3 regions of the Marinomonas pontica genome follow, and region 1 is predicted to be linked to each of the others. Evidence: predicted binding sites of a transcription regulator. Region 1 holds the regulator's gene; each other region holds the start of a gene.
The links. Region 1 encodes LexA, which represses DNA repair genes until DNA is damaged. Its sites were predicted from a motif close to TACTGTNTANNTANACAGTA; they were not measured.
Positions count from the first base shown of each region.

Region 1 (8,197 bases):
GTAAAGAGGGTGCTCAAGAAGCTCACGAAGCCATTCGCCCTTCTGATGTTACTGTTCGAGTGGATGACCTGCTCGGTATGGAAAAAGACGCACATCGTTTGTACGACTTGATTCGTAGTCAATTTATGGCGTGTCAAATGACACCGGCAGAATACACTTCTACGACTATTACTGTTACCAGTGGCGAGTATGAGTTTAAAGCCAAAGGAAGAATTCTGCGTTTCGATGGTTACACTCGTGCAATGCAAACGGTTGCTAAAAAAGGCGAAGATAATATCCTGCCAGATGTTGAACAGGGAGAGTTCTTGTCGTTGCAAGCACTTTTGCCTGAGCAGCATTTTACTAAACCTGTCGCGCGTTTTAGCGAAGCAAGTTTGGTTAAAGAGCTTGAAAAACGTGGCATTGGTCGCCCTTCAACCTACGCATCAATTATTTCTACGATCCAGGATCGGGGTTATGTACGCGTAGAGAATCGACGTTTTTATGCTGAAAAAATGGGTGATATCGTTACTGAACGTTTGGTAGATAGTTTTAACTCTTTGATGAATTTCAGCTTTACTGCTCAGATGGAAGAGCAGTTGGATGACATTGCTGAAGGACATAAAGACTGGATCAAAACGCTTAATGCATTTTATAAGGACTTCAGTTCTGTACTGGCCAAAGCAGAATCGCCAGAAGGTGGCATGATGCTGAATGAGCCTACTCCGACTGACATTGAATGTCCGACCTGTTCGCGACCTATGCAGATTCGTACGGCTAGTACGGGTGTGTTTATGTCTTGTTCTGGTTATGCCTTGCCACCAAAAGAACGCTGTAAGGCAACCATTAATTTAACGCGTGGTGACGAAGCCGTTGCGGTGGACGATGAAGAGGGCGAATCAAAAGCGCTTATTAACAAGCATCGTTGTCAAATTTGTGGTTCTGCAATGGACAGTTATTTAATGGATGAACACCGCAAACTGCACGTATGCGGTAATAACCCCGCTTGCTCTGGCTATGAAGTCGAAACGGGTGTGTTCAAAATTAAAGGTTATGATGGTCCTACGCTTGAATGCGATAAATGTGAATCTGAGATGCAGCTAAAAACTGGCCGATTTGGTAAGTACTTTGGTTGCACGAATGACGAATGTAAAAACACGCGTAAATTGCTAAAGAGCGGTGAAGCCGCGCCTCCTAAAATGGACCCTGTTCCCATGCCCGATTTGGCTTGCCAAAAGGTAGAGGATCATTATGTTCTTCGTGACGGTGCGACGGGGTTATTTTTGGCGGCAAGCCAATTTCCACGTAAGCGAGAAACCCGCGCTCCGTTAGTTGAAGAGTTGCTGCCTTATATGGATCAAATTGACCCGAAATATCATTTTTTCGCCAGTGCGCCTAAAAAAGATTCGGAAGGTCGACCTACTATTATCCGATATAGTCGTAAGACAAAAGAGCAATATGTCATGACGGAAGAAGAGGGTAAGCCGACGGGCTGGAAGGCCTTCTATGTTGGCACTAAGTGGGTTATTGAAGAAGGTAAGAAGAAATGAGTAGCGCGAGTTTGGCCAGCTTAACTAATCAAAAGCTGGACACTGCGCGGCGCTTCATCAAGCAAAGTCAAGACAGTGACGAGGCGTGGCTAAAAGTAGGTTTAGAGAGCTCTGCGCTTTTTCAGCTAAGAAGCGCGTTAAATGGTCTTCTTAAAGAGGTATCGTTGACCTATTCGCTGTCTGGATCGCTGGATGTTGATGTTTTGTTTGCTGAAACCGAGAAAAAACAGATCATCGTTCCTGTGCTTGCGGAATTGGCTGAGCTTTTTTCTCGCAAGGACTCTTGGTGTTTTCAGCTGCAACAAGCTTATTTGGCGCAGTTTGAATGTAAAATCGCAGCGTCGTCTGTGGTTCAGAGTGATAACCTGATCGGTCGAGGAAGTGACGCGGGCGCATCCGTTAGTTTTTACTTGGCCAAATTGGTAGAATTGGTGTTACGTTTTAGAGAAGAGTCATCAGAGTATTGAATATGAAAGAATCCTACCTAGAGATTGTTGAGCTGGATAACGGCGATATTGTGCTGCGTCCGGCCAGTGAAGATGGTGAGGAAACCGTTCCCCTGGCAACATTGAAAATTTCGGACGACACTCGATCCTACCTAAAAGACAGGTATTTTGAGTTGGCGAAGCACATGTTTCATGCGGGGATAGATTTTGTGTATTCAGACGATTCTGTCTTTGATGATGAATCGGATTATCTTGATGATGAAGAGTTTCGCCCTAAAATTTTGCATTAAGCCTATGGGCTGCGTCCAAAATGTAAGGTGTGTTCACAAATAAAAAGCGAAGCATGAGCTTCGCTTTTTATTTGTTGATGCGGCGAGAGTGCTGAGCGTTTTGCTCAAAGCCCTTGTCGAATGACACCGACGGACAATCCTTCAATGGCAAACTCTTCACTTTCTAGGTCAACAATAATGTCACTGAATTCCTCGTTTTCTGGAATCAGTCTTACGATTTGACCTTTTTGTTCAAATCGTTTTACGGTGACTTCGTCACCGATACGGGCAACGACAATTTGGCCATTACGAACAGTGGTGGTTTTGTGTACGGCTAACAAATCGCCTTCCATAATGCCAATGTCTTTCATGCTTGTGCCAGAAACAGATAAGAAATAATCTGCCTGTGGCGAAAACATGGTCGCAGGTATGTTGACATGAGAAGCAATATTTTCCTGAGCCAAAATGGGATAACCTGCTGCGACCTTGCCAATAACGGGTAGGCCAAGATCGTCAGAGGTATCATTGATGGGCTCATTGTCGATTAAGCGGATGCCGCGTGAGGCGCCAGATAGCATTTCAATAGCGCCTTTTTTGCTGAGGGCTTTTAGGTGCTCTTCTGCGGCGTTAGGGGACTTAAACCCAAGTCGACGCGCAATTTCTGCTCTTGTAGGTGGAAACCCCGTTTCATTAATAAATTCGCGAATGGTTTCTAGTACGTCAGATTGTCTTTTGGTTAATTTAATCATAGGTTATCTGGTTGTTTATACAGTTACTGTTATTATATACAGCATTCCTAACTATACTCAATGATATAAATGCTTTCAGACGAACTAAAAAATCAAATTCAACTTGCATACCGAGCGTCGTTAGATGCGAAGTCCCATAAACCAAGGTCTGGCCAGCGCCAAATGATTGGCGCAATAGCGCGTACTTTGGGTAACATAAAACAAGGCTCAGAAGGTGAAAGGCTTGATGAAAAACACGTTGCGGTAATTGAGGCAGGTACAGGGACAGGTAAAACCTTGTCTTATTGTCTTGCGGCTATTCCCATTGCGAAAGCCCGTGGCCTTAAATTAATAATCTCAACCGCGACAGTGGCGTTGCAAGAGCAAATTCTTCACAAGGAACTGCCAAACCTGCTTGAGCACACGGAGCTTAGTTTTAAATATACGCTCGCCAAGGGGCGTGGGCGTTATTTGTGCTTAAATAATCTTGAAGGTTTTTTAAGCGCTGAAGAACAAGCAATGGACGACATGTTTGCTGGTCTTTTTGAGCAACATCTTCATTCTGATGATGTGAATACAGTGCTGTATCAAGAAATGGATGCTGCCCTGCAAAAAGGTGACTGGGATGGCGATAAAGACAATTGGACCGGCATTGTGCGTGATCAGGATTGGCGTCGTTTAACAACCGATCATCAACAATGCACCAACCGAAATTGCGCAAATTATTCAGCGTGCCCATTTTTTAAAGCGCGCGCTGAAATTGAAGTGGCTGATGTGATTGTGGCAAACCACGATTTGGTTCTGGCGGATTTGTCATTAGGGGGAGGGGCTATTCTCACTCCACCTAAAGAGACCATTTATGTTTTTGATGAAGGGCATCACCTTCCTGATAAGGCGATAGGTCATTTTCGTCATGAGGTGAGGTTGCAGCAAAGCGTTACCTGGTTGCGCCAACTCGAAAAAAATCTTGTCAATTTGAAACAAGAGCTAACAGATGATGTGAGCTTGACGGGCCAATTATTATTAAAAATACCTCAGCAGATACAGAGTATTGTTAACTTCATACAATATGCTCAGCAAGGCTTAGCTCCTTATATTCAAGGTTTGGGCTTGGATCAAGAAAATAACCAGCACCGCTTTGAATTTGGTCAAATTCCAGATGAATTACGTCAATTGGCGTACAGTTTACAAACCTCTTATCAGAAGCTGTTTAATAATATTGAAAGTATTCAAGATGAATGCAAAAAAACCAAACAAAACGAAGGTATGGGCGTTACCCCTGAAACGGCAGAGACTTGGCAGCCGATTTTAGGGGTTGTGCTTGGACGATTAGAGCAGTGTGTTGGTTTGTGGCGCCTTTATTCTACAGTAGACGATGAAAATTTCCCGCCTAATGCTCGTTGGTTGGTGCTTTCTGGGCAAGGCATGGAGCAGGATGTTGAACTTGGTGCTTCGCCTATTTTGGCGGCCAACACATTGAGGCAGCAGCTTTGGGATAAATGTTTCGGGGCGGTCGTAACCTCGGCAACCTTAACGGCGCTTAATCAGTTTCATCGTTTTAATATGCGTTCTGGCGTTCCTAGAGAAAGTGAATATTTGCGTGTGCTTAGCCCATTTGATTTTAAAGAAAATGGAGTGTTGGTTGTGCCAAATATGGAACACGAGCCTAACCGTGTTGAGCAGCATACCGCTGAAATTGTTGCTTACTTGAATACCCATGTGGATGTTGATAAGGCCAGTCTGGTGTTGTTTTCATCGCGTAGGCAAATGGAGGACGTTGCGCAATCCGTTTCGCCTTCTTTGCAGGAAATATTGTTAATGCAAGGTGAGCAGTCTAAGCGGGTTATTTTAGACTCTCATAAGTCGCGTATTGATGATGGAAAAGGAAGTTTGTTATTAGGGCTTGCCAGTTTTGCAGAAGGGGTTGACCTGCCTGGTGATTATTTGACGTGTGTTTATATCGCGAAAATCCCCTTTGCTGTGCCTGATGACCCGGTAGAGGCGACCTTGGCTGAATGGATTGAGAAACGTGGCGGCAACCCTTTTATGGAGATTACCATCCCAGATGCTTCTTTGCGTTTGGTCCAGGCGACCGGCCGATTGTTGAGGAGCGAGAGTGATAAAGGCGAAATACACATTCTCGACAAAAGATTGCGTACAAAACGATACGGTTCGCAACTGATTAACAGTTTGCCACCCTATCGATATCAATAAGAGTGATTTAACAAACCGTAAGCAAAGGGTGATAAAACCGTATCATTTAGGTACACTCCATGCACAAATAATTAACCTCAAAACACAATAGAAGCGTATAGATTCCAATATGGAAAACCAAAACCAAGAAGTGCCATCAGAAACCTCAACAAAACCTAAGCGTACTCGTCGCCCTAACAAACGCCCAAAAAGCAATGGCGATGAATCTAGCAGCACCAAACAAACCGCCACAAATTCAAGTGACGCAAAAGTGTCTGCAAGCAATGCAAAAGGTCATATTTGGTCCATAGAAGATTTTCCGGTTGCAGAAGTGGAAGGAAAGCTTCGTTTTCATGATTTAAACCTTCCGGATCGTGTTATTAAGTCCATTGCTGAAATGGGCTTTGAGTACTGCAGCGAAATACAAGCGGAAACGCTACCAATGACTTTGTTGGGTTATGACATTATTGGTCAGGCGCAAACGGGGACGGGTAAAACGGCGGCATTTTTAATCGCCATGATTAGTGACTTTCTTGATTATCCGCTGGAAGAAAAGCGACCAAACAATTTCGCGCGTGGTTTAATTATTGCGCCGACACGAGAATTGGCCATTCAGATTGCGGATGAAGCGATCAAGTTAACCACTAACTGTCACTTGAATGTGGTGACTTTGGTTGGTGGGTTGAGTTACGAGAAGCAAAAAATTGCTTTGGAAACCGAAAACGTCGATATTTTGGTAGCCACACCGGGGCGTTTGTTGGATTTTGCTCGCAGCCGTAAAGTGCAGTTGGGTAAAGTTGAGTGTTTGGTGTTGGACGAAGCGGATCGTATGCTATCGATGGGCTTTATTCCGGATGTGAAAAGCATTATTCGTATGACGCCTCATAAAGAGACTCGTCAAACTATGTTGTTTAGTGCAACCTTCCCGAAAGATATTCAGGCGTTGGCGCAACAGTGGACGTACTTCCCTAAGGAAGTGTCGGTGGTCCCAAAAGAAGCGACCAACCAAAATATTGATCAGGTGATTTATACCGTTGAAGCGGATCAAAAATGGCCAGTCTTAAAACAATTGATTGAGGAAAATGGCGGACAACGCACCATTATTTTTGCAAACCGTCGTGATGAAACGCGTGATTTGTATGAACGGTTGCGTAAAGCGAATATAAACTGCGCAATTCTGTCGGGCGAAGTGGCGCAGGATAAACGCGTCAAGACGCTGAAAAATTTCAAAGATGGTGTGATTCAAGTCTTGGTTGCAACGGATGTGGCTGGCCGTGGTATTCACGTAGACAATGTGGAGTTGGTAGTGAACTATTCTTTGCCTGAAGACCCTGAAGATTACGTACACCGCATTGGTCGTACAGGGCGTGGTGGAGAAACAGGTAAATCAGTCAGCTTTGCCAGCGAAGACGATGCGTTTATGATTCCTGAAATTGAGAAAGTTGTCGGCGAGAGTATTCGTTGTGAATACATGGTTGATACGTCTCAATAAACATCACTTACTTTTAAGTGAGATAAAATGAAGTTAGAACACCACTTTGCAAGCTTGGGTGAGGCGTTTTCTTCGGAAACCCTTATCCAGCCACTTCTTGAGCAGCGATTGGTTGAATTTAATCAACCGCTTGCTGCTTTTTTGTCAGTCGATATTAAATCCCCTGAAACCAAACGCATTTTGAGTGGAGAGTTGCCGCAAAAATCGAGCTTGAGTATGGTTTACGCTGGGCATCAATTCGGAGGCTTCTCGCCGCAACTTGGTGATGGTCGAGGCGTTTTGCTGGGTGAGGTGTACGGTCAAGATGGCCTTTTATATGATTTACATATGAAAGGGGCTGGGCCCACGCCTTTTTCTCGTCGCGGTGATGGGCGCGCTGTGTTGCGATCTTGTATGCGTGAATATTTGGCCAGTGAGGCGATGACTGCACTCGCGGTGCCTTCTTCACGTGCTTTGGCGCTCTATGATAGCCGTGAAGCGGTTTATCGAGAAACCCCAGAAGCAGGGGCAATGTTACTACGAACCGCCCATGGGCACATTCGCTTCGGTCATTTCGAATATTTCTTCTATCAAGGTAAGCATGCAGAGCTGGATCAGCTTATCGATTACTGTTTAACGCATTATTATCCTGACTGTTTGGCAGCCGAATTGCCCTTGGTAAGTATGTTGACGGAAGTTGTCAAGCTTACTGCTAGATTGATCGCTAAGTGGCAAGCTGTTGGGTTTCAGCACGGTGTGATGAACACAGACAATTTCTCATTCACGGGTGAGACGATTGATTATGGGCCATATGGCTTTATGGAAGACTACGAGCCTAATTGGGTGTGCAATCACTCTGACCACGAAGGGCGCTATGCTTTTTCGCGTCAACCTGGCGTTGGGCTTTGGAATCTTAATTGTCTAATGCGATGCTTTTCTAAGTACCTTGAGCGTGACCAACTGATAGCTATCTTGCAATGCTATGAGCCTGAGCTTCAATCCCATTACGACACTTTAATGATGCAAAAAATGGGCTTGGATTCTGTAGAGGTTATGCAGGATTTAGTGCCTGATTTGTTGACCATTTTGGCCGCAGAAAAGCTGGACTATACTGTATTCTTTCGATTGTTGAGTCATTTAGAGGCAAATGACTGTGAACCATTGCTGGATGAAGTGGTGGATAGAGAGCGATTGCGAACATGGGTAGAGCGTTATCAAGCGGCGAGGCTAGCAATGGTTGATGTGGACTGGTCGCAAACCAGTTTTGATATGCTGAAAGTTAACCCTAAGTTTACACTGCGAAACTATTTGGCTCATGAGGCTATCTTAGCTGCCGAGCGTGGTGATTATCTCCCTTTTCGTAGGCTATTGAACGTGCTCAATTCGCCATTCGAGGAGCACCCTGAGTCCAATGTTTTGGCCCAGCGAGCACCTGAATGGGGTAAGTCTTTAGAAGTTAGTTGTTCGTCGTAGTTTAGTTGACGATTTTTTACAAAGAGAAATGATATGAAGCATTCGGTGTGTGTATTAGGTGGTGGAAGTTTTGGCACTGCATTGGCAA
Region 1 is NZ_AP027271.1:1,597,740-1,605,936, forward strand. It holds gene topA (type I DNA topoisomerase) at 1-1,529, shown strand, start outside; gene AABA11_RS07440 (DUF6586 family protein) at 1,526-1,996, shown strand; gene AABA11_RS07445 (hypothetical protein) at 1,999-2,265, shown strand; gene lexA (transcriptional repressor LexA) at 2,370-2,993, opposite strand; gene dinG (ATP-dependent DNA helicase DinG) at 3,063-5,186, shown strand; gene AABA11_RS07460 (DEAD/DEAH box helicase) at 5,296-6,657, shown strand; gene AABA11_RS07465 (protein adenylyltransferase SelO) at 6,685-8,109, shown strand; gene AABA11_RS07470 (NAD(P)H-dependent glycerol-3-phosphate dehydrogenase) at 8,143-8,197, shown strand, end outside.

Region 2 (8,197 bases), 280 kb from region 1:
CTCCGCGCGTTTTTCAATATGCTTCGACAAAGAATCATCAGACTGAGTAAACAATGTCTGCAACCTAGAAACCGCTTCCTGAAGGTGTTTAAGCGTTGCTTGGTGCTGAGCGATTTCTTCTGTAGGCAAACTCGCCTGCTGCCAAGCCGAATCACTCTCGAACCCTTTCTCAGTCAGTAGTTTTTGCCAATGAACAAGCACAGCATCGTATTCTTCCGTCAACGCCAGACGGGTCTTATTCAATGCCTCTAGTGTTGCTTGGCTCGATGCCAACGCTTGAGCAAGCTGCAGTCGTTCCGCTTCGACTTTCTCTAACTTTTCCTGAGCGTGATCCGCCAGATGCTGCGTTTCTTGACGAAGTTCGCTAACACTCTTATCGCCTAGCAAGTGATACAACTGCTGAGCAATATCCGCCAGGCTCGCATCCAGCTTAGTCACCTTACCTTGCGCATCATCGCGTAACTGCTGATTCTCTTTGAGCGTGCTTTCTAAATTATTTCTTTCATAGCCAAACTGCTCACGCTGCTGCAACAAAGCATCATAACCCGCCTTGCTGTCACGCCATTGCTGCATCGCTTCTTGCAATTGCACTAACGACTCAGCCAGCGGCAAATCAAAATAGCCATCTGGCACACCTGCCTTTTGCATGTCGTGACGTAAATGCCCAATGATTTGTTCTTGCTCACTTTTCCTAGCAACCAAATTTTGTTGATTCGCTTCTAAGGTTTGCCAGAGCAATTGACATTGATTCTGATCTTGCGAAACCTGCTGTTGTGTCATTTGCTGCTGAGCCACTAGCTCCTGTAACTCAGCTTCTAAAGCCACACGAGACTGGTGTAAGGCTTCGAGCTTAGGCGCAATGTCTTGCAGCGCCAGCCAATCTTGCTCAACCTTTTGCACCAGAGCAGAGATCTGTTCTCTGTCAGACAAATTAACACCCTGATCTTGATTTAATGACGCCACCCATTCTTTCAGATCTTTTTCGGTTGCCAATAAACCCTCTATTAATGGCTGTCGTCGCGCTTGACCAGACGCCAACTCGCGTTGCATGGATTCCAAGTCAGCCGCCAACTGCATACCTTGAGCCTTCAAATTATCCAGCTCTTTGCCCAATACAGCGAACTCTTCTTGGCTGCCAGAATCTGTCTGATACAAGGCATTGGCAAGATTGTGCTCTTCGGCACCGCACAACGGACAAGCATCATGCTCACCTAACTCGTTACGCAGCTGCGTTAGAGCGACAATATGACGCTCCGCCTCAGCGAGTTTTTCAATTGTTTTTTGATGACGAAGCTTGTCTTTGTAGGTTTGTCTTTGTTGCTCTAACTGGCTTTGCTGTTGCTCAATACGGCTTGCCATTGCAGTCAAATTCGCATCCAGCTCGGCCAGTTGTGACTGCTGATCTTGGTAGTGATGAAACTGCTTCCAAAGAGATTTCGCGTTATACTGAGCACGTTCAGTTTGGTGATAACCTTTCTGCCAATCGGCATACTCACGTTGCGATGACATTTGCATGAAAGCACCCACTGCGCTTTGCAATGCTTGCTGGCGCTCACCTATACTGGCTTGCTCCTGCTCTAACTTGGCCTGATTATTTCCATGGACAGAGCGAGCGGCCTCATAGTTTTTTGAGCCTTGATCAATGCTCATCTCAAGCTCGGCAATAGCGCGTGCATTCACCTCTGTGCTTTGCACCTGATGCTGCCAATTTGCTAATTGAGCTTCAATTTTTTCGGGCGATACCCAACGATTCAAAATGGCTTTGGTTTCGTCACACGCCTTATCAATGTTCGCTTGCTTCTCAGTCACGGCTTTTAGCTGCGCCTGCTGATTATCGGCTTTTTCTGCCGCTTGCTGTAATCGAGCCACCCCATCCTGATGCTGAGCTTTCACACTTTCTTGGCGAGATAAGATAGGCTGAATGTCATCATTGATCTTATTATTCAAGGCCTCCAAATCCGCTCGCGCTCGCGACAATTTCTCTTTTGCTTGCTCAACGGACTCGGTCAATATCTGGCTTTGCTTCAGCTGTGCCTGTTGTGTTTCGGTGTATTGACTGACATCCGCCTGATTCTGATCCAAACGCGATTTTAAGCTCTGCTGCTTGTCATAATCTGGCTGCAAAACCTGCGCCGTGAGCGCTTGTTCAAGCTGCCATTGCAAAGGCGAAAAATCCGCCAACGCTTGCTTAGCCTCATCAACCTGTTGCTGATATTGAATCACTTGCTCTTGCAGTTTCTTTTCTGTACGCCGCCACTCTAATGCCGCTTGGTGTTGCTTTAACGCGTCAGCATTGGCTTTTTCATTCGATTCAAAACTCAGCTCGGCCTTTTTTAGCTCAGCAAAGGCATCTTCGGTTAATAGTTGGGTTTGCTCATTAAATTGCTCAAGTGACGCGATGGCTTGCTTCTCGAGCTTGTGCTTATCAAACACCCACTTGGATACATCACCATAAATTTCTGTGCCAGTGAGCTCTTCTAACAGTTCTGCCCTGTCATTGGCAGAGGCATTCAAAAAGGCCGAAAAGCCACCTTGAGCCAGCAACATAGACTTGGTAAAACGCGAAAAATCCAAACCTGTGAGGTCGGCTATCTTATCGATTTTCTCGTTGATTTTGGTGGTAATGATGGTGCCATCACGCTCGCACAATTCACACGTCATTGGCTGCAACTTACCATCGCTTTGGCCGCGAGCACGTCGCTGACTCCAAAAAGCACGATAGCCTTTGCCTTTTATTTCAAATTCCACTTCCGCCAAACATTCTGACGTGTGGCGCGTCATCACATCGTTCTGGCTTGGTGACACTTTTAAACGCGGTGTTTCATGGTACAAAGCCAAACAGATTGCATCCAACAAAGTCGACTTACCTGCGCCCGTCGGCCCGACAATGGCAAACACCCCAGCGTCATCAAACGGCGCTTTGGTAAAATCGATTTCCCATTCGCCTTTTAGGGAGTTCAAATTCTTCAGGCGCAGTTTGCAAATTTTCATGATTGCTTCTCCTCACCGTCTTGCTGATGCTCTTTCAGCTCCACCAAGCACGTATTAAACAGCTCGGTCAGGATGTCAGATTCGTCTTCGTCCAGTTCTAAATTGGATTTAAGACTCTGCTCAAACACATCACCAACGGTTAATTCCGACAAGGTTTTACGCGCCTCAAAGCCTTCATTCTTTTTCTCGATCGCACTGCGGCGCATCACGCGCAGCAACTCAATAGGTTTGCCGTCAATGACCTCCAGCAAGCGCTTATGCACATCACTCAAATACTCATCAGCGATCACAGTCACCTCTAACCAAAGGATCTTGTCTTCTGCCAATTCCAACGCTGAAATCTGCTTGATTACCTCTTTCAAATTCCCCTTCATACTCGCCATAGGCTGGAAATTCGGAATCGTTACCAACTGAACTGGGTCCACAGACTCAGCAAACAAATCTTCAACAAAAGTGTCTGCATCTAACAAAGCGGTATCGAATATCACCACGGTTTTGTCACGCCCTAATTCGTCAAAACTCAATGGAATCGGCGAACCGCTGTAACGAAATCGACCACTTTTACTGATTGGCTGAGCACGATGAATGTGCCCCAGCGCCAGATAATCAAACGCCGGAAACACCGATGTCGGCAAGGCTTCCAAAGTGCCAACGTAAAGGTCACGAACCGACTCGCTCACTTGCCCACCTACTGCGGTTAAATGCCCAGTACCAATAATCGGCACAGGTGTTTTCAGTGCGTTATTTTTCTCACAGGCAGCATCAAACACTCGTTGGTAAAAATCACCTATCATCTGCAGCAAACCAAGTTTCTTATCTTGTTCGGATTGCCCTGCAACGCTTTGCATCACGTCTTTTGGTCGTAAATACGGCACAGCACAAACCCAAGCGGAAACCTCGCCCTTCTTGTCTTTTAACGGAATGACATGTGAGTCGATATCGTCAAGATTGGCTTGGCTAGACACTTGAGTATCGAGATAGGTCAGCAAGCTCTTGGATTCGTTTAGCATACTGACCGAATCGTGATTCCCCGCGACAATCACCAACTGGCATTGGCGCGCTTTCATATCCAATACCAGCTGATGGTACATTTCTCGCGCGTAGCTTGGTGGCGAACCGGTATCGAAAACATCCCCCGCGATAATCACCGCATCAATAGACTCTTTGTCCACCAGCGCCAATAACCAATCAATAAAGGCTTTGTGCTCATCACGTCGGGATTTCCCCATGAAATGCTGACCAAGATGCCAGTCTGAGGTATGTAGAATTTTCATTTATAGAATCCGTTGAATATAAAAATAGACATAAAAAAAAACGGTCGAACTACCGAACAAAATGCAGCTGATTCGGATGAATCCGCAAAGGACGCAACACCCTATTCCAATCCTGAGCAGACACGTTTTGACCATGATAAATAAGCTGTAACGAAGCACCGCCAGAATTAGCCTGCGCCGTTTGGAGAAAAGCCGTCAACGCATCATCCGCCAAACTCTCGGCTAATGTCTCATTCGCCAGCAAGGTAAAATGCCCGAGAAACTTCGCCGTGTAATCCAACAAAGACTCGCGCCAATAAGATTCCAGCAAGGCATTGTCAGGAGAAGCGATCACCACCACGGGCGCATCGGCGATGTCCATTTCAAACAACAAACGCCCCTTTCTAATGCCCTTTGATAGCTGAACCGCCAACGGATCACCCGCAGACAACATCAAGGCTTGCAACCAATCCTCATCGGAAAGGCGTTCCTTCTGAAGCACAATTCTCAACGGCGCTCCCGCCGAGTTTAGAACCATGCACTCATAAACATTCGATGACTGGCGAAATAGATTTCGAGAGGATTCACAAAACGAAAAAGACACAACAACACGATCGCCAAACGATTCATCGCTAGGCCCTAAAAGAGTCAACTCGATAGAATCGCCATTAAGAGAAAGAGTGTTTAACACAGAAAAAGTAGAAGTCTCAGCCGGGATTTGCCGAGTTAATGACATAGACGAAGAAATCGCGGTTTGGCAAGACAGGATCGACTCGCCATTGCTCGTATCATAAAGACAACACGCCCCACACGCGCCAGCACAACAACCGTAACGAACATCCGCACCCTGAGAAAGCAACGACGACAACAAATTATCACCCAAAACCACCTCAAACGGCTCATCATCCAATTCTATTGTCAGCGACTGTGAATCCATCATTCCACCTCATCTTTGATCAGGCTATTATGACATATTCTAACGTTTCACCCTCGCCCTTTATTAAAATGCATCCCCAAAAAGAAAATCACTGTTTCACAGCATTTAAAACACGTTTGGCAGATCGTTCCATCTTGTTGTATAGGCTGGCGATAAATGCTCGCGCTTCATGACCCATTGCGATGAAACGCCTTGCGAAGCAAAAAAAACACTCCCAAGACCACTATGATTGATTTGATCCACCACATTCATGAACGCTTTTGATTTAATTTGGTGTGCCGCTGGCCGAAATAAATCTTCTTGGACAGCGCCATGTTCATAGAAGTCAGTGAGCATGACTCCTGCTTTCATATAGCGAAAACCATCACGCCAGAGTCGCGAAAACAGCACGCCAGCGACTTCTAATAAATCTCGCGTGTCATCGGTTGGATTAGGAAGTTCAGCAGAAAGCGTTTGCGAGTACTGCGGTTCGTTTGGGATAAACGGACTAGTACGAATAAACACACTCACTACTCGGCAAAGACGTTTTTCACCGCGCAATTTCTCGGCAGCGCGCGTTGTGTACTTGGCGATCGCTTCCCGTAGTTCTTGCTTATCCGTCACCTTATGACCAAAAGATCGACTGCAAATGATTTGTTGTTTGGTTGGCCTGACTAATTCCAAATCCAAGCACGACACGCCATTCAATTCTCGAATGGTTCGCTCCAACACCACAGAAAATTCGCTACGAATGGATTTCGGATCAGCATTAGCAAGATCCAACGCAGTATGAATGCCTCTCGCCTTTAGCTTTGCCGTAGTACGACGGCCAACGCCCCATACGTCACTCACATCTAACAAAGCCAGCAAGCGCCTTTGTCGCTCAGGGTCCGTTAAATCAACCACAGATCCGGTTGCAGGGTATTTCTTCGCGGCGTGGTTGGCGAGCTTCGCCAGCGTCTTAGTTGGCGCGATACCAATACCAACGGTAATGCCCGTCCATTGATCGACCTTGGCTTTTACATGCTTGCCAAATGCCAGCAAATCCGTCACGTGATCCACACCTGTTAAATCCATGAAAGCTTCATCGATGGAATACACTTCCAGGCGTGGTGCCTCCTCCTCCAAGATCGTCATCACCCGATTCGACATATCCGCATACAAAGCATAGTTGGATGAAAAGCACACAATGCCGTGTTTTCTTATCTCATCCTGCACCTGAAACATCGGCACCCCCATCTTAATTCCCAGCGCTTTCACTTCCTTAGATCGCGCCACAATGCAGCCATCGTTATTCGACAACACCGCAACAGGCGTATGCCTTAAATCTGGACGAAACAACTTTTCGCAACTGGCATAAAAATTATTACAATCAACAAGCGCAAAAACCGAAGCCATCAGCCACGCTCATACTTTCTAATCACACTAGTAACAACACCAAAAATCTCAAACTCAGACTCTTCCGTAATCAAAATAGCCTTGTAGGCTTTGTTTTTTGGGCGCAATAGAACATTGGGCTTCAGTTCCAATGTTTTCACCGTCATCTCCCCATAAATACAAGCAATCACAATATCCCCATGACGAGCCGTCAACGACTTATCCACCAACAAAACATCACCAGATAAAATACCAGCGTCCATCATAGAATCGCCTTGGGCACGCACATAAAAGGTCGATGCCGGGTGAGAGACACAAAACTCATTAAGATCTAAAGTACGCTCAACAAAATCTTGAGCAGGCGATGGAAAACCAGCAGAAACCCCTTCAACATAAAGAGGAATGCGGACACTGTTTGCCGCAATAAACGAAGCCGACTCAGAAACACCAAGATAAGAAACACGCATAAGCCACCATAAATACTGTATATTTATACAGTATAGTTTTAAGCGACACGAATGACCAAGTGAATTTTTGTAAGAAGAGCATTCAACGCAAAACAGCTGCCTATTCGGCAAACATAAAAAAACCACCCGAAGGCGGTATTTAAAAGGTATATAAGATTTTTCAGTTATTTCACTTAAGTATTTTTGTACATCCGAAAAAGGCAATAAAGGCGACCATAACACCTTTGACTCGCCCAATGATTTGGTCGACCCATGCGAGTTTGGTTGGGATTCTGGCGAGTTGTTGGTAGTTCAGATGGTTTAAATCATTTATATGGTATCGATGACGGGTACAACGGTGATGCTTTCTACTATGAAAAAGGGCTTGGCTGCATCGTTCACAATCAATTTTTCATCTGACCCCAAATTCACATAAAAGAAAGCTGCACTTTCACGGCAGACTGCGCTTCGCTTATCCTGCCCTACAAGTGATGTTGTTTAGGTTCAGCAGCGAGGGGCAAGGCAAGTTCGAGTCAGTGTAAAGGCACTAGAGACGTGACGGCACATCGTGAAAATATTTATAGAAACACAAAAGAATGAAATAAGTATTGGTGTAAAAAAAAGGAGATTTTAGAAATTTAGGGGAGATTAAGGTGGCATCTCTACCAGCCGCACCTCGGCACACAAGTCCACCGCTGTGGCTGCTTCCTTCCGGACCTGACCAGATTAACGGTTTATCGTTGCGAGGGGACCAGCAGAGACACCATAAAGGAGGCCTGTTGACCTTGGGGCGCAATTATACGCAGCCAATACGAAATATCAACCGCCTTTCTTATGTATTTTCAAATACTTAAATCTTTTTGCTTATCAAGCGCCCTTTCCTTCTCTTATCCTGTGCTTGCGCTTTTTAGCCTCAGCCTATAACGCGGGTAACATTTACGGTAAGATACGCGCCATTAAGAATCATAGGAGTAGCGAGTTGAAGCTATTTGTAAAAAACCTAACCCACGTGGATTTTTCCTACTTTGACGCCAAGCGTGGTTTGTTGGGCGAAAGCTGGCAGACAGACATTGTACTGACCGGCAAATTAAACGATGAAAGCATGATTTGTGATTTCAGTATCGTGAAAAAACAAATCAAAAAATGGCTGGATGACAATATCGATCACATGCTGGCGATTCCTGCCGTGCACAACGGATCTACTCTCACGTCAT
Region 2 is NZ_AP027271.1:1,878,463-1,886,659, forward strand. It holds gene AABA11_RS08800 (AAA family ATPase) at 1-2,991, opposite strand, end outside; gene sbcD (exonuclease subunit SbcD) at 2,988-4,265, opposite strand; gene AABA11_RS08810 (2Fe-2S iron-sulfur cluster-binding protein) at 4,315-5,184, opposite strand; gene umuC (translesion error-prone DNA polymerase V subunit UmuC) at 5,287-6,558, opposite strand; gene umuD (translesion error-prone DNA polymerase V autoproteolytic subunit) at 6,558-7,004, opposite strand; gene AABA11_RS08825 (hypothetical protein) at 7,257-7,403, shown strand; RNA gene ffs (signal recognition particle sRNA small type) at 7,644-7,740, opposite strand; gene AABA11_RS08835 (6-carboxytetrahydropterin synthase) at 7,963-8,197, shown strand, end outside.
Region 2: the regulator LexA is predicted to act here: its motif matches at 7,018-7,037, upstream of umuD (translesion error-prone DNA polymerase V autoproteolytic subunit).

Region 3 (8,197 bases), 1.7 Mb from region 1:
CTTTTGTTTCCTGCTTCGATCGGACAGTGGTTTGGTCAAGGTGAGGGGATGGAATGGTTGCAGAATATCTCTTTGGCTCTAGCTCCTGGGCAACCGCTCTATGTGCTGTTGTTTGCGATAGCAATCGTTTTCTTTTGCTTCTTCTATACGGCGCTAGTGTTCAACCCTAAAGATGTGGCAGATAACTTGAAAAAATCCGGTGCTTTTTTGCCGGGTATTCGTCCAGGCGATCATACAGCTCGATATATTGATGGTGTAATGACTCGTTTGACATTGTTTGGTGCTTTGTACATCACTCTAGTGTCTCTGATGCCTCAGTTCTTTGTTGTTGCGTGGAATGTTCCATTCTACTTTGGCGGTACTTCTATGTTGATCGTAGTGGTAGTTGTCATGGACTTTATGTCGCAAGTGCAAAGTCATTTGATGAGTCAGCAATACGAGTCGTTAATGAAGAAATCTAATCTGACTGGTTATGGTCCAAATGGCCTAATGCGTTAAGCGTAGGTTGGAGTTGAACATGAAAGTACGTGCATCTGTAAAGAAAATCTGTCGTAACTGTAAAATCGTTCGTCGTAACGGTTCAGTTCGAGTGATTTGCATTGAGCCTCGTCACAAACAGCGTCAAGGTTAATTGCGAGTTTGCTCGATGATAGGTAAGGGTGGTTGATTTATGTCCTAAAGATAGGCATAATCAGCCGCCCTCATGAAAGTAAAGTGATGAATTAACATTTAATCATCAATAACAACGGAGTAAAGTGAATGGCTCGTATAGCCGGTGTCAATATTCCTGACAATAAACATGCGGTCATTTCTCTGACTTACATCTTCGGAATTGGTCGCACTCGTTCACGCGCTATTTGCGCTGCTACAGGTGTTGCAGAAACTGCGAAAATCGGTTCATTAAGTGATGAAATCCTTGATGAACTTCGTGGCGAAGTTGCTAAGTATACTGTAGAGGGTGACTTACGTCGTGAAGTCAGTATGTCTATCAAACGTTTGATGGACTTGGGTTGCAACCGCGGGATTCGTCATCGCCGCAGCCTACCAGTTCGTGGTCAACGTACCAAAACGAACGCCCGTACACGAAAAGGCCCTCGTAAGCCAATTCGTAAGTAATTTAAACGCGTTTCGCTCTAGCCACAAGTTTGCTAGAGCTGAGCATTAAATAGGAAAGTGCAATATGGCTAAGCCAGCTACGCGCAACACCAAGAAAAAAGTCAAAAAGACGGTTGTCGACGGTGTTGCTCATGTACACGCGTCATTTAACAATACGATCGTGACTATCACTGACCGTCAAGGCAACGCTTTGTCTTGGGCTACTGCCGGTGGTTCTGGTTTTCGCGGATCTCGTAAAAGTACTCCTTTCGCAGCTCAGGTAGCCGCGGAACGTGCCGGTGCTGTCGCACAAGAGTTCGGCCTTAAAAACGTTGACGTAATGATCAAGGGCCCTGGTCCTGGTCGTGAGTCCGCAGTTCGTGCATTGAATGCATTGGGCTTGCGTATCAATAACATCACAGATGTGACGCCAATCCCGCACAACGGTTGCCGTCCACCTAAGAAACGTCGCGTTTAATTGAGGAGACAGATACATGGCTCGTTATATAGGTCCAACTTGTAAGTTGTCTCGTCGTGAAGGTACCGACTTGCAATTGAAGAGCGGTTCACGCGCTCTTGAGTCGAAATGTAAAGTAGAAACCGTTCCTGGTGTGCATGGCGCACGTCGCGGACGTCTATCTGATTACGGCTTGCAGTTACGTGAGAAACAAAAAGTACGTCGTATGTACGGCGTTCTTGAAAAGCAATTTCGTAATTACTACAAATCTGCTGCTCGTCTAAAAGGTGCTACAGGTGAAAACCTTCTTCAACTTTTAGAATCACGTTTAGATAACGTTGTATACCGCGCAGGTTTTGGTTCTACACGTGCGGAAGCTCGTCAACTAGTTGGCCATAAAGGTATTCTAGTAAATGGCGCTACGGTTAACATCCCGTCTTACCAAGTTAAAGCTGGTGACGTAGTGTCAATCCGTGAAAAAGCTAAGAAGCAATTGCGTGTACAAAGCGCACTAGAGCTATCTAAAAATCGTGCACCGATCCACTGGATCGAAGTTGATTCAACTAAATTGGAAGCAACTTACAAAGCTGCTCCAGAGCGTGCCGATTTATCAGCTGAAATTAATGAGAACCTAATTGTCGAACTTTACTCTAAGTAAGTCGGTGATTAGGATTAAGAAATAGGTGGATCTATGCAGCGTTCAGTGAGCGAATTGTTAACCCCACGCAACATTGAAGTTCAGGAATTAGGCAATACTCGCGCTAAAGTTACACTGCAACCGCTAGAACGTGGTTTTGGTCATACTTTGGGTAACGCGTTGCGTCGTATTCTTTTGTCTTCAATGCCAGGTTGTGCGATTGTTGAAGTCGAAATCGACGGTGTATTACACGAATACAGCGCAATCGAAGGGGTTAAAGAAGATGTAATTGAAATTCTTCTTAACCTGAAAGGAGTTGCGATCGCTCTACACGGGCAAGATGAGGCAACTCTTACTCTAAGTAAAAAAGGTCCTGGTATCGTAACAGCTGGAGATATCCAGTTGGTTGCTGATGCAGAGATCGCTAACCCTGATCATATCATTGCGCACTTAGATGACACTGCAGAGTTAACTATGCAGATCAAAGTCGCACGTGGTCGTGGTTATGAGCCTGCTGATGCTCGTGTTGCTGGCGACGATGAGACTCGTCCAATTGGTCGCTTGCAGCTGGATGCCTCATTCAGCCCTGTTCGTCGTGTGGCTTACAGCGTCGATAATGCTCGTGTAGAGCAACGTACAGATTTGGATAAGTTAGTCTTAGACATCGAATCCAATGGTACGATCGATCCTGAAGAAGCAATACGTCGCGCAGCGACTATTCTACAACAACAAATTGCTGTGTTCGTTGCCCTTGAAAGCGAGAGCGAAGCGCCTGTTGTAGAAGAAGAGGATGAGATTGATCCAATTTTGCTACGCCCGGTTGATGATCTTGAATTGACCGTTCGCAGTGCTAACTGTTTGAAAGCAGAGAACATTTATTACATCGGTGATTTGATTCAACGTACTGAGGTTGAGCTTCTTAAGACGCCTAACCTAGGTAAGAAGTCGTTAACTGAAATCAAAGATGTTTTAGCACAGCGTGGTTTGTCTTTGGGAATGCGTTTAGAGAACTGGCCACCAGCTAGTTTGAAAGACGATAGCAAAGTTCTAGCTCGCTAGGTCATTGTTCCCTGACCACCGTAGTTTGGTAAGGAATGTATAATGCGTCATCGTAAGAGTGGACGTCACTTAAACCGTACTAGCTCACATCGTAAAGCGATGTTTAAAAATATGGCTGCTTCTTTGTTCGAACACGAAGTTATTAAAACTACGTTGCCGAAAGCTAAAGAACTACGTCGTGTTGCTGAGCCGTTAATCACATTGGCGAAAGTTGATTCTGTTGCGAATCGTCGCCTTGCCTTTGCTCGTACTCGTAGCAAAGATGCAGTAGGTAAATTGTTCTCTGAACTTGGTCCTCGTTACCAAGCTCGTCCTGGCGGTTATGTTCGCATTTTAAAATGTGGCTTCCGTGCGGGTGACAATGCGCCTATGGCTTATGTTGAATTGGTCGATCGTCCAGTTGCAGAAGCCGCTGAGTAACATCAGTTTGTAATAAAAAAGCCGAGCTATTAGCTCGGCTTTTTTTTGCCTAATAATTTATATGGATGTTTAAGCAAAAATGCCGAATCAGTTCTGACTAATTCGGCATTTGTATTTTCATTGATCAGTTAATTCATCGATCCGTTACTTTAGCATTTGTTTCAAGAATCTACCTGTGTGAGATACATCTGCTTGAGCAATCGTTTCAGGTGTGCCTTCTGCAATGATGTACCCACCACCACTTCCACCTTCGGGTCCTAGGTCTACGATCCAGTCTGCGGTTTTGATGACATCAAGATTGTGTTCAATCACCACCACGGTGTTGCCGTGATCACGCAGTCTATGCAGTACTTTTAATAGCTGCTCGATATCAGCAAAGTGCAAGCCTGTCGTCGGTTCGTCTAAGATGTAGAGTGTGGTTCCGGTGTCGCGTTTTGACAGCTCTTTTGCGAGTTTAACGCGTTGTGCTTCGCCGCCCGACAGTGTTGTTGCTGCCTGCCCTAGACGAATGTAGCCTAGTCCCACATCGATAAGTGTTTGCAGTTTTCTGGCGATAGAAGGAACCGGGTCAAAGAACTCGCGAGCATCCTCAATGGTCATTTCCAAACACTCGTGAATATTTTTGCCTTTGTAATGAATTTCTAAGGTCTCACGATTGTATCGTTTGCCTTTACAAGTATCACATGGCACATACACATCAGGTAAAAAGTGCATTTCAACTTTGATCACGCCATCGCCTTGGCAGGCTTCACAGCGACCACCTTTGACGTTAAAACTGAATCGTCCTGGCTTATAGCCGCGTGAGCGTGATTCTTGTGTGGCCGAAAATAATTCCCTCATGGGGGTGAAAATACCGGTGTAGGTGGCAGGGTTGGATCTGGGTGTGCGCCCGATAGGGCTCTGGTCAATGTCGACACATTTATCGAATAAATCCAAACCCTCAATTCGCTCATGGGGCGCCGCTTTTAGAGTGGTTGCACCATTAAGCGCTGTCGCCGCAAGTGGGTATAATGTGCCGTTAATTAACGTCGATTTTCCTGAGCCAGAAACACCGGTTATGCAGGTCATTACACCAACAGGAATCTTCAGGTCTACGGTGTTTAGGTTATTACCTGTTGCGCCTATAAGGTTTAGGTATTTTTCATCTTTAGCGGGATGGCGAATGGTAGGTATGTCAATTTTACGTTTGCCGGTTAAATACTGTCCTGTAACGGATTCAGGGCACGCCATTATGTCCTGTGGGGTGCCGCTCGCAATGATTTGACCGCCGTGAACACCTGCTCCGGGCCCAATATCAACCACAAAGTCTGCGATGCGAATGGCATCTTCATCATGTTCTACCACAATAACAGTGTTGCCTAAGTCTCTGAGTCTTGTCAGTGTGGCGATGAGCCTTTCATTGTCACGTTGGTGTAGACCAATTGAGGGTTCATCAAGGATGTACATCACTCCAACGAGCCCTGCACCAATTTGGCTGGCAAGTCTTATTCGTTGTGCCTCACCGCCCGATAGGGAGTCGGCCTTACGATCCAGTGTGAGGTATTCAAGACCCACGTTCACTAGGAAAGTTAATCGATCACGTATCTCTTTTAATATTTTTGACGCGATTTCACCGCGGGCTCCGGGTAATTCAAGGGCCTCAAAATAGTTTAAGCACTCTACGATTGGGTAGGTAACAACTTCAGGTAGCGTTTGATCGGCAATGAAGACATTTCGGGCTGATCGATTCAGTCGTGAGCCTTTGCAGTCAGGGCATGGCTGTATGCTAATGTATTGTGACAAATCATCCCGCACGCTGTCGGATTCGGTTTCATGATAACGACGTTGTAAATTAGGAATGACCCCCTCGAACGCATGTGATCGGGTCATTTTATCGCCACGTTCGTTGATATAAACGAAATCTATTTTGTCTTTGCCAGAGCCTTGTAAAATGCGTTTTTTGAATTCACTTGGAATGTCTTTGTACTTTGAGTCGATGTCAAATTCATAATGCTTGGCGAGAGCGCTTAGCTGTTGGTAATAAAAAATACTGCGTCGCCCCCAGCCACGAATAGCGCCTTCCGCAAGGGTCAGTGTTTCATCTTGGATAATGCGCTCTGGGTCAAACATTTGATGCGTACCCAGCCCGTCGCACGTCTGGCAAGCGCCATTGGGGTTGTTGAATGAGAAGAGTCGAGGTTCTAGCTCAGTTAAGCTGTAGCCGCACACAGGGCAGGCAAACTTACTAGAGAAGATATACTCTTCATTCTCGTCATCCATATTGATGGCTTTAGCAATACCATCTGATAGTCCAAGGCAGGTTTCAAAGGACTCAGCTAAGCGTAGCTGTAAATCAGGACGTACTTTGAAGCGATCGATGACCACTTCAATGGTGTGCTTTTTGTTTTTTTCCAGTGTCGGCGCATCATCTAAATCCACAACAATGCCATCAATCCGTGCGCGAATAAAACCTTTAGAAAGTAAGTCGCTAATCGTGTGTAAATGCTCACCTTTACGGTCTTTAACGATGGGAGCAAGCAGCATCATTTTGGTTTCTTCTGGGAGCGAGATCACTTTATCAACCATTTGTGATATGGTTTGCGCCTCTAATGGCTCGCCATGATCTGGGCAACGAGGTTGTCCTGCACGAGCAAATAACAATCGTAGATAATCGTATATTTCTGTTATTGTACCAACGGTTGATCTCGGGTTGTGAGAGGTAGATTTCTGTTCGATGGAGATGGCTGGAGAGAGACCTTCGATGTGATCGATGTCGGGTTTTTCCATCATAGACAAAAATTGTCTAGCGTAAGTTGAAAGAGATTCTACGTAACGACGTTGGCCTTCTGCGTATAATGTATCAAAAGCAAGAGAGGATTTACCTGAGCCGGATAGGCCAGTTATCACCACAAGTTTGTCTCTTGGGATGTCTAGGTCCACATTTTTTAGATTGTGAGTTCGGGCCCCGCGTATGGTAATGGTATCCATGAGTCTCCAGTGTGAAGTTGATCAACAGAAAGAAATCTGCCAGTAAATTAAATAACTGTCTATTTTTACAGTAGTTGAAATGGAGCTTCAACGGTATTTTTTGTAAAATTGACAATCTTTTTCTTAACCATCCAAGTTAAACGGTTGAAACCTCCTTATGGATCTACTCGAACGTCGTTCAGTTCTTGCGTTAGCGCTGATTTATCTTTTTAGAATGTTAGGTTTATTCCTAATTATGCCTGTTATCAGCGTTGCGGCGGATGGTTTAACCGGTGCTGATGCCGCGTTGATCGGTACCGCCATTGGTATTTATGGTCTGACTCAAGCGAGCTTACAAATTCCGATGGGCATGTGGTCTGACAAAATTGGCCGTAAGCGTGTGATCGTGATTGGCTTATTGTTGTTTGCCGTTGGTAGCCTGATTTGCGCAAATGCAGAAAGTATTATGGTTTTAATTGTTGGGCGAGCTGTGCAAGGGGCTGGGGCGATTGCCAGTACTTTGATGGCGTTATTGAGTGATGTGACGCGAGAGCAAAATCGTACGAAAGCGATGGCGATCGTGGGTATTAGTATTGGCGCGTCTTTTATGTTGTCGTTGGTGCTTGGACCTTGGATTTTTGCTTTGGTTGGATTGTCTGGGCTGTTTTATTTGTCATTTGCGCTATCTTTACTTGGGATCGTCTTGATCCTATTTGCTGTGCCAAATATTGTGCAACATACCTTTAAGCGAGACACAACACCGAGTCTTTTGGCGTTGGGTTTGGTGTTGAAAGACTCAAAATTACGCTTCTTAAATGTCAGTGTTTTGTTGTTGCACGCAAGCTTGACCGCGTTGTTTGTTACGGTGCCGAATTTACTCATCGAGCGGTATGATTTGCCATTGGCTCAACACAGTTGGTTATACTTGGCGATCATGGGTTTTGCCTTTGCAGGTATGTTACCATTAGTGATTATTGCGGAAGCCAAAGGCAAGATGAAGGGCGTCCTAATTGCCATTATGTTGTTGCTGGGGATAAGCGCCATTGGGCTGCAATGGGCACCTTATCTGTGGGCTTTTGGTGTCCTACTATGGGTCTATTTTGTTGGTTTTAATTCGCTGGAAGCAGTGCTGCCGTCACTGGTGAGTAAACTGGCTCCTGTTGGCTATCGTGGTACCGCGATGGGTGTGTTTTCAACGCATCAGTTTATGGGGTCGTTTTTCGGTGGCATTAGCGGTGGTTGGTTACTGCAACATCACTCACATGGTGGTGTTTTTTGGGTTGTAGGGATCGTGTTTTTGGCTTGGTCTCTTGTGTGCTTGGCTCAACCTGCGCCGCGCCAATTGAGCAGTTTGGCATTCAGCGTGTCCAGCATGACCCATGATGAAGTATCTAAGATGGCGGACGAACTTTTAACTATCCAAGGAGTGGAAGATATGCAGATTTTTAAAGATGAGCAAACCGCTTATCTTAAAGTGGACAAGAAATTATTGGATAAAGACGCATTACTGCGTTTAGCGCCACAAGCGCGTATTTAGAAAAACACGATTCTATTTTTAGCTGGAGAAAAGCGTCATGGCACGT
Region 3 is NZ_AP027271.1:3,288,166-3,296,362, reverse strand. It holds gene secY (preprotein translocase subunit SecY) at 1-498, shown strand, start outside; gene rpmJ (50S ribosomal protein L36) at 518-631, shown strand; gene rpsM (30S ribosomal protein S13) at 760-1,116, shown strand; gene rpsK (30S ribosomal protein S11) at 1,181-1,573, shown strand; gene rpsD (30S ribosomal protein S4) at 1,590-2,210, shown strand; gene AABA11_RS15500 (DNA-directed RNA polymerase subunit alpha) at 2,244-3,248, shown strand; gene rplQ (50S ribosomal protein L17) at 3,291-3,668, shown strand; gene uvrA (excinuclease ABC subunit UvrA) at 3,813-6,635, opposite strand; gene AABA11_RS15485 (MFS transporter) at 6,793-8,151, shown strand; gene ssb (single-stranded DNA-binding protein) at 8,189-8,197, shown strand, end outside.
Region 3: the regulator LexA is predicted to act here: its motif matches at 6,689-6,708, upstream of uvrA (excinuclease ABC subunit UvrA).